DNA from 2 places in the Micromonospora sp. DT62 genome. Region 1 is predicted to be linked to the other one. Evidence: riboswitches for the same ligand, from Rfam matches in the RefSeq annotation. Region 1 holds a riboswitch; the other holds the start of a gene.
The links. A riboswitch is a leader RNA that binds a small molecule or an ion and turns the genes downstream of it on or off. The one in region 1 is predicted to bind thiamine pyrophosphate.
Positions count from the first base shown of each region.

Region 2: linked by a shared signal. The riboswitch ahead of ACPXCB_RS21260 (thiamine phosphate synthase) and the one ahead of ACPXCB_RS27170 (ECF transporter S component) in region 1 are both predicted to bind thiamine pyrophosphate.

Region 1 covers NZ_JBNCOB010000028.1:80,064-87,088, reverse strand. The annotation lists gene ACPXCB_RS27200 (acyl-CoA dehydrogenase family protein) at 1-723, opposite strand, end outside; gene ACPXCB_RS27195 (DUF6328 family protein) at 839-1,336, opposite strand; gene ACPXCB_RS27190 (sugar isomerase domain-containing protein) at 1,490-2,254, opposite strand; gene ACPXCB_RS27185 (alpha/beta fold hydrolase) at 2,310-3,140, opposite strand; gene ACPXCB_RS27180 (TIGR03943 family putative permease subunit) at 3,197-4,048, opposite strand; gene ACPXCB_RS27175 (permease) at 4,045-5,046, opposite strand; TPP riboswitch at 5,247-5,352, shown strand; gene ACPXCB_RS27170 (ECF transporter S component) at 5,426-6,019, shown strand; gene ACPXCB_RS27165 (ABC transporter ATP-binding protein) at 6,174-7,025, shown strand, end outside.
Region 2 covers NZ_JBNCOB010000016.1:87,241-94,265, forward strand. The annotation lists gene ACPXCB_RS21240 (ABC-F family ATP-binding cassette domain-containing protein) at 1-45, shown strand, start outside; gene ACPXCB_RS21245 (nucleotidyltransferase domain-containing protein) at 42-839, shown strand; gene ACPXCB_RS21250 (aldo/keto reductase) at 977-1,939, shown strand; gene ACPXCB_RS21255 (DUF559 domain-containing protein) at 2,115-3,020, opposite strand; TPP riboswitch at 3,143-3,251, shown strand; gene ACPXCB_RS21260 (thiamine phosphate synthase) at 3,246-3,872, shown strand; gene thiO (glycine oxidase ThiO) at 3,866-4,975, shown strand; gene thiS (sulfur carrier protein ThiS) at 4,966-5,166, shown strand; gene ACPXCB_RS21275 (thiazole synthase) at 5,171-5,941, shown strand; partial or broken gene ACPXCB_RS21280 (thiamine phosphate synthase) at 6,094-6,696, shown strand; gene thiD (bifunctional hydroxymethylpyrimidine kinase/phosphomethylpyrimidine kinase) at 6,897-7,025, shown strand, end outside.

The sequences.
Region 1 (7,025 bases):
GTCGGGCGTGGGCTCGGCGGTGGTGGCCAGCCGGGCCGGGTCGGAGCCGACGTCCGGTTCGGTGAGCAGGAACGCGGAGACCTCACCGGCGGCGAGCCGGGGCAGGAAGCGCTGCTTCTGCTCGGCGGTGCCGAACATCTTCAGCGGCTGCGGCACCCCGATCGACTGGTGCGCCGAGAGCAGCGCGCCGATCGCCGGGCTGACCGAGCCGGCCAGCATGAGTGCCCGGCAGTAGTGCAGGTTGCTGAGCCCGAGCCCGCCGTACGACCGGTCGATCTTCATGCCGAAGGCGCCGAGCCGGGCCAGGCCCTGGAACACCTCGTCCGGGATGGACGCGTCCCGCTCGATAGCGGCGCCGTCCACCTCGGAGGCGAGGAACTCGCGGAACCGGCCGAGGAATTCGTCGGCGCGGGCGACGTCCGCCGGGTCGGAGCGCGGCCAGGGGTTGATCAGGTCGAGCCGGAACCGGCCGAGGAAGAGTTCCTTGCCGAAGCTGGGACGGTCCCAGGAGGACTCCCGGGCCGCCTCGGCGACCTGTCGGGCCTCCTTCTCGGAGACCTGGCCGGCCTCGGTCGGCAGGGGCCCGGCCCCGCCGGCAGCGGGCGGTGTGTCGGCGGCGGCAGGCGGGATGTCGGCGGCGGCAGGCGGGGCGTCGGCCGACGGCGGCGGTTGGTCGGCGCCTGATCCGTCGGGCGCGGGTCGGCTGTTGTGTGTCGCGGTCACGGCGGCCCCCTCGAACCTCGGTCCGGATGCGTCAACGTGCTCGACGAACAGCACGCTACCCCCGGGCGTTACCCAGGGGTAGCGATCGGTAAATATCGAGTTGTGTCGACCTTGGTCAGTCGCCGAGGGACCGTGGCTCGTTCTCGTCGTCTTCGTCGTCGTCGCCCCAGTTGCGGCGGGAGAACGGCAGGAACACCCAGAAGGTGAGGAACCATAGGCCGGTGAGGCCGCTGAGCACCAGGGCGATGCCCCGGTCCAGCACGAAGTCGGTGATCAGCAGCACCGCGCTGACCATCGAGATCAGCATGAAGGCGAGCCCGCCGCTGGCCATCCGGTGGGCGAACCGGACCAGCTCCGGCTTGCGGCCCTGCCGGAACAGCGCGCGGTGGAACGCCACCGGAGAGATGATCATCGCGGTGGCGGCGGCCGCGGCCAGCAACGCGACGATGTAGACGTCCTTCTGGAAGCCACTCGTACGGGTGAAGCCGTTGCTGAACGGCAGGGTGAGCAGGAACGCGAAGAGGATCTGCACGCCGGTCTGGGCGACCCGAAGCTCCTGGAGCAGGTCGGCGAAGTTGCGCTGCCAGCGCTGCTTCTCGGTTTCCTTGGACACGCGCTACCTCCGGTCAGACGGTACTGCCGGCGGGGGCGGCCGGCGGCAGCATCGCTGATGCCCCACCCGTCGACGCGCGAAACCGACTCACGTCACTGTCTGACGCGCCGATTCCATGTCGATCGTCATGCGGCCGACCGTAGCCACAATGCGTCAGGAGCCGCGGCGGATCCGGCCCGCGTACCGGGCCTCGAGGGCGTTGTTGTGCTCGTCGCCCCCGGCGATGTTGGCTGACAGGTAGACCGGGGGCCGCTCCCCCGCCGCCAGCAGCCGCGCCACCACCTCGACCGTGATCTGCTGCGCCAACAGTGCCGCGGTGATCGACGAGACCGCGCCGACCGCGCCCCCGCCGGGCAGGGGCAGCGTCGCGTCGCCGTACGGGGCGCCGTTGTCGAGCACCACGTCGGCGAAGTCGGCGAGCTTGCGTCCCGACGGGTGGCGCGAGGCCATCTGTCCGGAGTGCTGCGCCGAGGTGATCGCGACCAGCCCGTGGCCCTTCTCCCTGACCAGCGACGCGAACTCCACCATCGCGCCGTTCACGCCGGAGTTGGAGGCGAGCACGAAGACGTCCCGGGGGCTGACGGGAGCCAGCTCGTAGAGGCGGTGCGCCACCGACGGGTCGCGCTCCAGCAGTGGCCCGAGCACGTCGGCCGGGGCGCCGCCGCGCAGCACCAGGTCCCGCAGGGCGATGCGGTTCGTCGGGACCAGCCCGCCGGCCCGCCCGGCGATCTCCATGGCCAGCGCCTCGGAGTGGCCGGTGCCGAACGCGTGGACCACGCCGTCGGCGCGTACCGCCTCGGCGATCAGGTCGGCGGCGCGCCCCACCGCCTCGCGCTGGCTCTCGGCGACCCGGTGCATCGTGGCGGTCACCACGGCCAGGAAGTCCTCGGCCTTCACCGTCGTGTCTGCTCGGTCCATGTCGTACCTCCGTCAGGGTGGGCCCGGCGTCCGTCGGCCGGCGTCGCGGGGAAGGTCAGACCGGGTCGTGCACCCGGGCGAGGATCGCCTCGGCCAGCGCGGCGGGCGCCTCGTCGGGGATCCAGTGGCTGACCCGGGGCAGCTCGACGAAGCGGTAGTCGGCGGTCACGTGCTCGGCGCACGCCTCGGCGGCGGTCCGGCCGATCGCGATGTCCCGACCGCTCCACACGAACGTGGTCGGCACCGCCACCGGCCCGGTGGCGGCCAGGTCCCGGCGGGACATCGCGCGGTACCAGTTCAGGGCGGCGGTCAGCGCGCCCGGCTCGCGCATCGGATCCGCGTACGAGGCCACCCGCGCGTCGTCGCCGACCCCGTGCAGCATCCGGCGCAGCCCGGTCGCGCCCAGCACCAGCAGCGCCTTCTCCGCCGTGCCCGGCTTGCGGAACACCGTCATGTACGCCGAGCGCGCCTTCTGCCCCGTGTCCTCGGCCAGCGCCCACGCCATGGCGGCGGGGTGCGGCACGGAGACCGCGGTCAGCGTGCGGACCCGATCGGGATGGTGGGCCGCGACGGCCCAGGCCACGACCGCGCCCCAGTCGTGCCCCACCAGGTGCGCCGCGTCGACGCCCAGCGCGTCGAGTACGCCCACCGCGTCGGCGACCAGCTCCGGCAGCCGGTACGCCTCGACCACCTCGGGCCGCGCGCCCGGCGAGTAGCCGCGCTGGTCCGGCGCGTACGTGCGCAGGCCCGCGGCGTGCAGCGCGGGCACCACGTCGTCGAACTCCCCGCCGTGCTGGGGGAAGCCGTGCAGCAGCAGGACGGGCGTGCCGCCCTCCGGTCCGCCGACGCGGACGTCGAACGTGAACCCCCGGGCCTCGATCCGCATGATCGTGAGCCTACCCAGCGCCGCACCTGGCCGCCCGGGACTGCCGGGCCCACGGGTCACTCGTACTGTTGCCGGGGGACGGGCACCTGCCGCCAGGACTCCACGTCCAGGTAGGGAATCTCGGCGTCGTTGACCGGGTCGCGGGCGATGCGGTCGCTGTAGCGGCCCGTCACCTCGATCCAGGTGTCGTCAGCGAGCCCGTCGGGGGCCGCGCCGGTCAACCCCAGCTTGACCGGCCGCCCGTCGGCGGCGCAGCAGGAGAGCACCATCCGGGCCAGCAGCGGCCGGCCGTCGGGGCCGGTGGTGACGAAGCCGGTCAGTTGGACCCGGCGCGCGCCGATCGAGGTGCCCCGGTCGAACAGGGCCCGGGAGGCGTAGTCGAGCACGGCCACCCGCACCGGGTCGCCGGCGGGCAGCGGCGGATAGTCGGACGGCTGCTGCCGGGTGGTGACGGCGGTGCCGGCCTGCCCGGCCGCGTACGAGCCCAGGGCCGGCGGGGCGACCAGCAGCAGGCCCAGCACGGGCAGGATCAGCAGCCAGCCGACCCGCGGCTCGCGATGCCCGTGCCCGCCGTCGCCGTCGTGCCCGCCGTGCCCGCCGTCACCGTCGTACCCGCCGTCGCCCTCGTGCCCGTCGTCGCCGTCGCCGTGAGCGTCGGGGCCGGGTGTGCGCCGGGACCGCCACCCACCGGCCGGGCCGTCGTTTTGGCCGGCGGGCGTGCGCCGCAGGAGCGGGCGCAGCTCGTAGTAGAGGGTCATGACCGCGGCGGCCACCAGCAGCAGGCCGGCGGCGATCAGGAAGGGCCGCAGCCCCTCCTTGACGTAGCGCAGGTGCAGGTCGGTGAGGCTGGCCCGGACCACCGCGCCGCCGAGCAGCAGCAGGACGACCGCCTGCGCCTGCCGGTTCACAGCAGCACCGCCCCGGTCGCGGCGGCCACCGCGACGGCCACCGCGAAGGTGGTCGGGGCGAACCGCAGCGCGAACCGCCGGCCGAAGACTGCGGCCTGCATCGAGATGAGCTTGAGGTCGACCATCGGCCCCACCACCAGGAAGACCAGTCGGGAGGTCAGCGAGAACTGCGACAGCGAGGCGGCGACGAAGGCGTCCGCCTCGGAGCAGAGGGAGAGCAGCACGGCGAGCACGGCCAGCGCGAGCACCGAGAGCACCGGCTCGTCGGCGAGGGTCTGCAACCAGCGCTCCGGCACCACGACGTTGATCGTGGCGGCGGCCGCCGCGCCGATGACCAGGAAGCCGCCGGCGTGCGTGACGTCGTGCCGGACCGCCCCCCAGAACGCCCGCCCGCGCGGGCCGCCGTCCAGCTCCGGCCGGCGCGGCAGCCGGATCCAGTCGGCCCGGCCGAGGCGCAGCCACAGCCAGCCCATGACCATCGCCACGAGCAGGCTCGCGACGGCCCGGCCGAGGACCATCGCCGGGTCGTCCGGGAAGGCCACGGCGGTGGCGGTGAGCACGATCGGGTTGATCGCCGGGGCGGCGAGCAGGAACGCCAACGCGGCGGCCGGGGTGACCCCGCGCCGGATCAGCGACCCGGCGATCGGCACGGCCCCGCACTCGCAGCCGGGCAGCACCACACCGGCCGCGCTGGCCACCGGCACCGCGAGCGCGGGGTGACGCGGCAGCGCCCGGGCCCAGAACGACCGGGGCACGAAGACGGCGATCACCGCGGAGAGCAGCACCCCGAAGACCAGGAACGGCACCGCCTGCACCATGACCGAGACGAAGACGGTGGTCCAGGTCTGCAACCGGGGCGCGGAGAGGGCCCGGGCGAGCGGCTCGCGGAAGACGACCAGCAGGATCAGCAGGCCGGCGAGGACCTCCACCGACCCGACCCGCCGGTCCGGGCCGCGGGGCGCCGCCGGCTTTCCCTCGCGTACGCCCGGGGCGGCCACGCCCACCGCACCCGCGTGCGACCCGTCCGGCGCGCGGCGGTCAGCCTCGGATGTCACGTACGTGTCCCTCTGCCGGATTCCCTATGGCCGCCCGAGAGTACCGGGCCGGAATCGACGGCGTCGATCGACTGCGCTGGTGAGCTGCGGAAAGATCACTTTGCCCGATGATCTTCAAAGGTGTTAGCGTCGGGCCACAACTTCACATCCGACAGGGGAGCGCACAGCGCTGAGAGTGCGGGCACCGCCCGCAGACCCTCGAACCTGATCTGGGTAATGCCAGCGCAGGGAGTTCGGTCGACCTCCAGCCGCGTCGACGTCCGGCACGTTCCGGGCGCGGCGTGCGTCTTCTCCTGGTTCTCGTTCGGGACTGGGAGCAATCATGCGAGACAACAACACCGCCACCCGGTGGCGTACCGTCGACGTCGTCGTCGCGGCCGTGATCGCGGTGGCCTTCGGCGTCATCTTCTGGGCCTGGGGCCTGCTCTGGCGGGCCGTCGACCCGGCGTTCGCGTTCTTCCCCGCCGGCCAGGCGATCATGTACGGCGTGTGGCTGGTCCCGGCCGTCCTCGGCGGTCTGGTGATCCGCAAGCCCGGCGCGGCGCTCTTCTGCGAGGCGGTGGCGGCGACGGTCTCCGCGCTGCTCGGCTCGGAGTGGGGCGGCGTCACCATCGTCCAGGGCCTGATCCAGGGGCTCGGCGCCGAGCTGGCCTTCGCCGCGTTCCGGTACCGCTCGTTCCGGCTGCCCACCGCGCTGATCGCGGGCGCGCTGACCGGCCTCGGCGCGGCCCTGTTCGACTTCTTCGTCTGGAACAGCGAGTACGCCCTGGGCAGCTACCGGATCCCCTACGCCCTGCTCACCATCGTCAGCGCCACGATCGTCGCGGGTGCCGGCGGCTGGGCCCTGACCCGCGCCCTGGCCACCACGGGCGCCCTGGACCGCTTCCCCGCCGCCCGCAACCGCCCCCCAATCTGACCCCACCCCCTCCCCTCCCCCCACCCCTCCCCACCCCACCCCCACCCGGCCGCGTTGATCATGAAGTTATTGCCACGACACGCCGTGCCGAACGACAACAACCTCATGATCAACGCCCGCGGGCGGGCAGGAATCAAGGAAGGAGGGGGGCGGCGTGGGGGCGGTTACGTTGCGGGGGTTCGGGTGGCGGCATGCCGGGCGGCGGGCCTGGGCTGTGCGCGGGGTGGACCTGCGCGTGGAAGCCGGGGAGCGAGTACTGCTGCTGGGGCCCTCCGGGGCCGGCAAGAGCACGCTGCTCGCCGCGCTGGCCGGGCTGCTGCCCGAGGACTCGGGCGAGCAGGAGGGCACCGTCGAGATCGACGGGCTCGACCCCCGCAAGGGCCGGGAGCGGGTCGGCATCGTCTTCCAGGACCCGCAGACCCAGCTCGTGATGGCCCGCAGCGGCGACGACGTGGCGTTCGGGTTGGAGAACCGCGGCATCCCCGCCGGGGAGATCTGGCCCCGCGTCGACGAGGCGCTGACCCGGGTCGGTTTCCCGTACCCCCGGGACCGCCCCACCGCCGCGCTCTCCGGCGGCGAGCAGCAGCGGCTCGCCCTGGCCGGGGTGCTGGCCCTGCGCCCCGGCCTGCTGCTGCTCGACGAGCCGACCGCCAACCTCGACCCGACCGGCGCGGCGCTGATCCGGGCGGCGGTGGCCGGCGCGCTCGACGCCGACACCACGCTGATCCTGGTCGAACACCGCGTCGCCGAGGCGTTGCCCCTGGTCGACCGGGTGGTCGTGCTCGAACCCGGCGGCGGCGTCCGCGCCGACGGCACGCCCGAGGCCGTCTTCGGTACGCACGGCGACGCGCTCGCCGACGAGGGCGTCTGGGTGCCCGGCCGCCCGGTACCGCCCCGCCACGCGACCGCGCCCCCCGGCGACGTGCTGGTCGCCGCCGACCGGCTCGGCCTGCCGCCCCGGCTGGCCCCCGTCGACCTGGCGGTACGCGCCGGCGAGGCGCTCGCC
Region 2 (7,025 bases), on a different contig from region 1:
AACGAGGTGGTGGAGACACCGGAGCCGGTCTGGGACGTGGCGTGATTCCCACCGACCTGGCCGACCGCCTCTGCGCGGTCGACGGCGTCGTCGCCGTCGCGCTCGGCGGCAGCCGGGCCCGGGGCGAGCACCGGCCCGACTCCGACTGGGACCTCGGCCTCTACTACCGGGGCGAGCTGGACGTGCCGGGGCTGCGCGCCGTCGCCGCGTCGGTGGCCGACGAGGCGGTCGAGTTGACCTCGCCCGGCGGTTGGGGGCCCTGGGTCGACGGTGGCGGATGGCTGCGGATCGGCGGGGCGGCCGTCGACTGGATCTACGGCGACCTCGACCGGGTGCACCGGATCTGGGCCGACTGCCGGGCCGGCCGCTACGAGGTCGGTGTGCAGGCCGGGCACCCGCTCGGCTTCTACTCGTGCGCGTACGCCGGCGAGGTGGCGTACTGCCGGGTGCTCGGCGACCCGACCGGTGAGCTGACCGCGCTGCGGGAGGAGACGCTCGCGTACCCGCCCGCCCTGGCCGACGCCCTGACCGCCGGCGGCTGGGAGGCCCGGTTCCTGATCGGCGGCGCGGCCAAGGCCGCCGTGGCCGGCGACAGCGGGTACGTGGCCGGCTGCCTGTTCCGGGTGGTCGGCGTACTCGCCCAGGTGCTGCACGCCCGGGCCGGGCGGTGGCTGGTCAACGAGAAGGGCATGATCGCCTCCGCCGGGCGGCTGCCGGGCGCGCCACCCGACTTCGCCGGGCGGGCGCAGGCGCTGCTGGGCGGGGTCGGGCACACGCCGGACGAACTGGCCGGCACGCTCGCCGCCGCGCGCCGCCTCGTCGCCGACGTGCTCGACTGACTGGTCCACGGTCCACGGGATGTGGGGCGGCTTCGCGGCCCGTGCGCGGCCTCGCCGGCTGCGTGGTGGACTTCGCAGCCCGTGCGTCGTGGTGGGGCTTCGTGGTCTGCGACGTGCGCCGGGCCGGCGGGCATAGGGTGGATCTCGTGACTGAGATGACCTACCGCCGGTTGGGCGACTCCGGGCTCGTGGTGTCCGTGGTCGGCATCGGCTGCAACAACTTCGGCCGCAAGCTCGACCTCGACGGCACCCGGGCGGTGGTCGACGCCGCGCTCGACGCCGGGATCAACTTCTTCGACACCGCCGACATCTACGGAGAGCCGCAGGGCGGCTCCGAGGAACTGCTGGGCCAGGCGCTCAAGGGCCGGCGCGACGACGTGGTGGTGGCCACCAAGTTCGGCATGGACATGAACGGCATGAACGGCCCCGACTTCGGCGCCCGGGGCGCCCGCCGCTACATCGCCCGGGCGGTGGAGGCGTCGCTGCGCCGGCTCGGCACCGACCACATCGACCTGTACCAGATGCACGAACCCGACCCGGGCACCCCGATCGACGAGACGCTCGCCGCGCTCGACGACCTCGTCCGCGCCGGCAAGGTCCGCTACCTGGGCAACTCCAACTTCGCCGGCTGGCAGATCGCCGACGCCGACTGGGTGGCCTCGTCGAACGGCCGGTCCCGGTTCATCAGCGCACAGAACCACTACAGCCTGCTGGAGCGCGGCGTCGAGGCCGAGGTGGTGCCGGCCTGCGAGCGCTTCGGCCTCGGGCTGCTGCCGTTCTTCCCGCTCGCCAACGGGCTGCTCACCGGCAAGTACAAGCGCAACGAGGCCCCGCCGGCCGGCAGCCGCCTCGCCGGTGGCGGCCGGTACGCCCAGCGCCTCGCCGCCGCCGACTGGGACACCATCGAGGCGATCGAGGCGTACGCCGCCGAGCGGGGGCTGTCGATGCTCCAGGTGGCGATCGGCGGGCTGGCCGCCCAGCCGGCGGTGACCTCGGTGATCGCCGGCGCCACCACGCCCGAGCAGGTACGCGCCAACGCGGCGGCGGGCACCTGGCAGCCCACCGACGAGGACCTCGAAGCCCTGCGCGCGACCTTCTGATCCACGTCGACCCCGCCCGGGCAGTCACGGGTGGAACACCACGGACCCTTCCGACCCCGGGAGACGTGCTTGGTGTTCCACCCGTCGGCATCGCTCGTCGTTGTAGTGGCGCTGGTGCCGGAGCGAACGTGCCCGCTGCTGGGAGTGGAACGTCAGGGCTGTCACCGAGGGCGGGTCAGACGGCGGTGTGGCGTTCGCGCAGGGCGGCGGTGACGAGGCGTACCGTCCGGTTCCGGTGCCGGAGCACGTCGCCGGCGGTGAAGCGCAGGACGATCCAGCCGGCCGCGCGCAGCGCGTTCAGGCGGGCGACGTCCTGCCGGAACTGGACGCGCTCCCGGTGGTGGTCGCCGTCGTACTCGACCGCGACACGCAGCGTCGGCCATGCCAGATCGACCCGGCCGGCGAGCCGCCCTCGGGAGTCGCGCACGTCGTGCTGCGCCGTGGGTGGGGGCAGGCCGCTGTCGAGCAGGAGCAGCCGCAACCGGGTCTCCATCGGAGACTCGCTCAGGGGCTCGGCCAACGCCAGCACCTCCCGCAGCAGCGGCAGTCCGGGCCAACGACGACGAGCGTCGGCGTAGGCCCGTAGGGCCGGCAGCCTCACCACCCGACGGTGCAGCAGTGCGTCGACGGCCACCAGAGCCTCGGCGCGCGGCGCCTGTCGCCCGAGATCGAACGCCGTCCGCAACGGTGTGGTGACCGGTAGGCCGGCGAAGCAGGTCAGGTCGCCTTCCGGCAGGTGTGAACGGGTGACCGACAGTCGGGGATGCGGACGCAGTCTCGCCGAGCGAGGCAGGAGAACACTGACCGGCGGGTCCCGGGCCAACAGGTCGACGCCCCACAGGTACGCGGCACTCGTTCCGGCGATCGCAGCGCCAGCGGGCAGAAGCAGGGCCACCGCATCGCACCAGAGCCGATGGTCAGGAGCGCGCAGCGCGTCCCGGTGCACGTACACGTCGGGCAGCAGGCGTTGCCAGGCCGAAGCCCGCAGCATGGCGCGGGTCAGGAGGCCGTCGGCGATCGCGGCGCTGGCCCGGAACGGCAGGAAGGCCAGGCGGGGTGGCACCCGGGCGGCGGAGGGCATCCGGACAGCATCGCGTGACGGGACGGTCACGCGCCGCCCCGTCCCTCGGGTTCGGGCGGTCGATGTGAAATCGGCGTCCCGATCTTGGCGGATCCGCCGATCCGTCGTACGGTGACACCCGCAAGTGACCCACGGGAGCCCGGTGGACCGGGCTGAGAGGGGGGCTGTGAGCCCCCGACCGTCGAACCTGATCCGGGTAATGCCGGCGCAGGGAGGAGTGTTGCCGTGCCGTCCCTCGGGCGACTGCATCTCATCACCGACACCCGACCCGGGCGGGACCCGCTCACCGTGCTGCGGGCCGCCCTTGCGGTGGCCCGCGCGGAACTGGTCGTGCAGGTCCGCGTGGAGGACGACGCCACCGACCGGGAGGCGTACGACCTGACCCGCCGGGTGGTCGCGCTCTGTGCCCCGTACGACGTCACCTGCCTAGTGAACGACCGGCTGCACGTGGCGCTGGCGGCGGGTGCCGCCGGTGGGCACGTCGGCGCGGACGACCTGCCGGTCGGGGCGGCCCACGGGGTGCTCGGCGCGACCGCCGTGCTCGGCGCCACCGCCCGCGAGCCGGGGACGGCCGCCGAGGCGGTCGCCGCCGGGGCCAGCTACCTGGGCGTGGGCCCCTGTTATGTCACCGGCACCAAGGCGAGGCTGCCGGCGCCGATCGGCCCGGCCGGGGTACGCGCCGTCGCCGACGCCGTGGACGTGCCGGTCGTCGCGATCGGCGGCGTGACCGCCGCGCGGGTGCCCGCGCTGCTGGCCGCCGGGGCGTACGGGGTGGCGGTGGTGGGGGCGCTCTCCGGGGCGGCGGATCCCGCCCGGACGACGGCGGATCTGCTGGGAGCGCTGGGGTGCTGAACCGGCCGGACGTCGCCGTGGTGGGGGCGGGACCGGTCGGGCTGGCGATCGCCTGGCGCTGCGCGCAGCGCGGACTGCGGGTCGTCGTGCACGATCCCGCCCCGGGCTCCGGCGCATCCCACGTCGCCGCCGGGATGCTCGCCCCGGTCGCCGAGGCGTACTTCGGCGAGCACGAGCTGACCGGGCTGCTGACCGCCTCCGCCGCCCGCTGGCCGGCCTTCGCCGCCGAGCTGACCGCCGCCGCCGGCGTGGACGTCGGCTACCGGACCGAGGGCACGCTGATGGTCGGGCTGACCGCCGACGACCTGGCCGAGGCGCGCCGGCTGTGGGCGTACCAGCAGGGGATCGGGCTGCCGGTGACGCCGCTGCGCCCTTCGGCGCTGCGGGACCGCGAGCCGGCGCTGGCACCCCGGGTGCGCGGCGGCGCGCTCGCCGCGACCGACCACCAGGTCGACCCGCGCCGGCTCGTGCCCGCGCTGCGCACGGCCGCCGAGCGGGCCGGCGCCACGCTGGTGCCCGCCGCCGTGCGCTCCCTGTCCGAGGTGGACGCCGCGGTCACCGTGGTCGCGGCCGGCTGCGGCGCGGCGGCCCTGACGGGACTGCCCGTGCGGCCGGTGAAGGGTCAGGTGGTCCGGCTCCGCGCGCCCGGCGGCGGCGCGCCGGGCTTCCGGCACGTCATCCGGGGGTACGCCGACGGCGAGCACGTCTACCTCGTGCCCCGCGCCGACGGGGAGGTGGTGGTGGGCGCGACCGTCGAGGAACGCTCCGACACCGACGTGTCCGCCGGGGCGGTGCTGCGCCTGCTCCGCGCCGCCGTCGACCTGCTGCCCGAGCTGGCCGAGTACGACCTGGTGGAGACGCTCGCCGGCCTGCGCCCCGGGACTCCCGACAACGCCCCGATCCTCGGCCCGCTGCCCGGCCGGCCCGGCGTGCTCGCCGCCACCGGACACCACCGGCACGGCATCGTGCTCACCCCGGTCACCGCCGACCTGATCGCCGAGCTGGTCGTCACGGGTGCGGCGGACCCACTCCTCGCCCCCTTCAGCCCGGCCCGGTTCGGTCACGACTTGTCCGCATCCGAGGAGGAGCACACGTGGAACTGACGGTGAACGGTGCCGGGCGCAGCCTGCCCGGCGGCTCGACCGTGGCGGACCTGGTCCGCGCGGTCACCGACCAGCAGCGCGGCCTCGCCGTCACGGTCAACGGGGAGGTGGTGCCGCGTACGGGCTGGCCGGCGACCGTGTTACGCGACGGCGACCGCGTCGAGGTGCTCAGCGCCGCCCAGGGCGGGTGACGCGGTGAGCTTCGACCTGGGCGGCGTGAGCTTCACGTCCCGGCTGATCCTCGGCACCGGCGGCGCGGCCAACCTGCGCGTGCTGGAGGACGCCATCCGTGCCTCCGGCACCGAACTGGTCACCCTGGCCCTGCGCCGCGTCGACACCGCCCCCGGCACCGCCGGCGGGCTGCTGGACCTGCTGGACCGGTGCGGCGTACGGCTGCTGCCGAACACCGCCGGCTGCTACACGGCGGGCGAGGCGGTCAAGGTGGCCCACCTGGCTCGGGAGGCGTTCGGCACCGACTGGGTGAAGCTGGAGGTGATCGGCGACGAGCGCACGCTGCTGCCCGACGGGGTGGAGCTGCTGCGCGCCGCCGAGGAGCTCGTCGACGACGGGTTCGTCGTCTTGCCGTACACGTCGGACGACCCGATCCTGGCCCGCCGACTGGCCGACGTGGGCTGCGCCGCGGTGATGCCGGCGGGCGCGCCGATCGGCTCCGGCCTGGGCGTGTCGAACCCGCACCACATCCGGCTGATCCGGCAGGGCGTCGACGTGCCGGTGATCCTGGACGCCGGCATCGGCACCGCCTCCGACGCCGCGCTGGCCATGGAGCTGGGCTGCGACGCCGTGCTGCTCGCCAGCGCGGTCACCCGTGCCGCCGACCCGGTGGCGATGGCCACCGCGATGCGGTACGCGGTCGAGGCGGGCCGGCACGCGTACGGGGCGGGCCGGATCGCCCGGCGCTTCCACGCGCTCGCCTCCACCCCGGACGAAGGACGGCCGGACCTGTGACCCGTCCCGCCCCCGGCCCCGGTTCCGCTTCGCCCCCGGGTGCCGTTTCGGCACCCCCGGCTGTCGTTTTGGCGCTGGCTCCGGCCGTCGCGCCAGCTTCGGCTTTGAATCTTGGTACGGAAGCGCCCCTGGAGGGGCCGTTTCCTACCAAGATCTCGGGCGGGCCGGCCGGCGTCCTGTTGCTGACCGACCGGCGGCAGGCTCGGCAGCCGTTGGCCGAGGTCGTGGCGGGGGCGGTGGCCGGGGGAGTGCGGTGGGTGGTGCTGCGGGAGAAGGACCTCCCGTGGGCCGAGCGCGCCGCCCTCGCCGCCGAGCTGCGCGCGATCCTCGCCGAGGCGGGCGGCACCCTGATCGTCGCTGGCCCCGACCCGCTCGACGGCGACGCCGTGCACCTACCCGCCGCGGGACCGTACCCGCCGCCGAGGCTCGGCCTGGTGGGCCGCTCCTGCCACGACCGGGCGGAGCTGGCGCGACTGACCACGGAGGACTACGCCACCCTCTCGCCCGTCTACCCGACCAGCACCAAGCCCGGCTACGGCCCACCCCTGCGCCCCGAGGGGCTCGGCGAGCTGATCACGGCCAGCCCCGTGCCGGTTCTGGCCCTCGGCGGTGTGCAGAGCCCGGACCAGGTGACCGCCTGCGTCGAGGCGGGCGCCGTCGGCGTGGCGGTGCTCGGCGCGATCATGCGCGCCGACGACCCCGAGACAGCAGCCGCCACCCTCACGGCAGCCGCCGCCGCGGCGAGCCGGACGGGGCACGGCAGCTCAGATCCTGATGCGACGACGCGCAGCCGGCGGGACCGCACGGAGGTCCCCGGGACGGGGCTGCGGCCGACCGTGCCCACGGAGGGATCAAGCCTGACCGCCCGGAGTGGGCACGGTCGGCCGCAGCCCTCAAGCGCAACGACCGCGCAGGCCCGGCCCGTGCCCCCGTACGCCATCACGGAAGAGGAACGATGACCCCGACGACCGTGCTCACCATCGCCGGCTCCGACTCCGGCGCGGGCGCCGGCATCCAGGCCGACCTGAAGGTCTTCGCGGCCCTCGGCGCGTACGGCACCAGCGTGATCACCGCGGTCACCGCG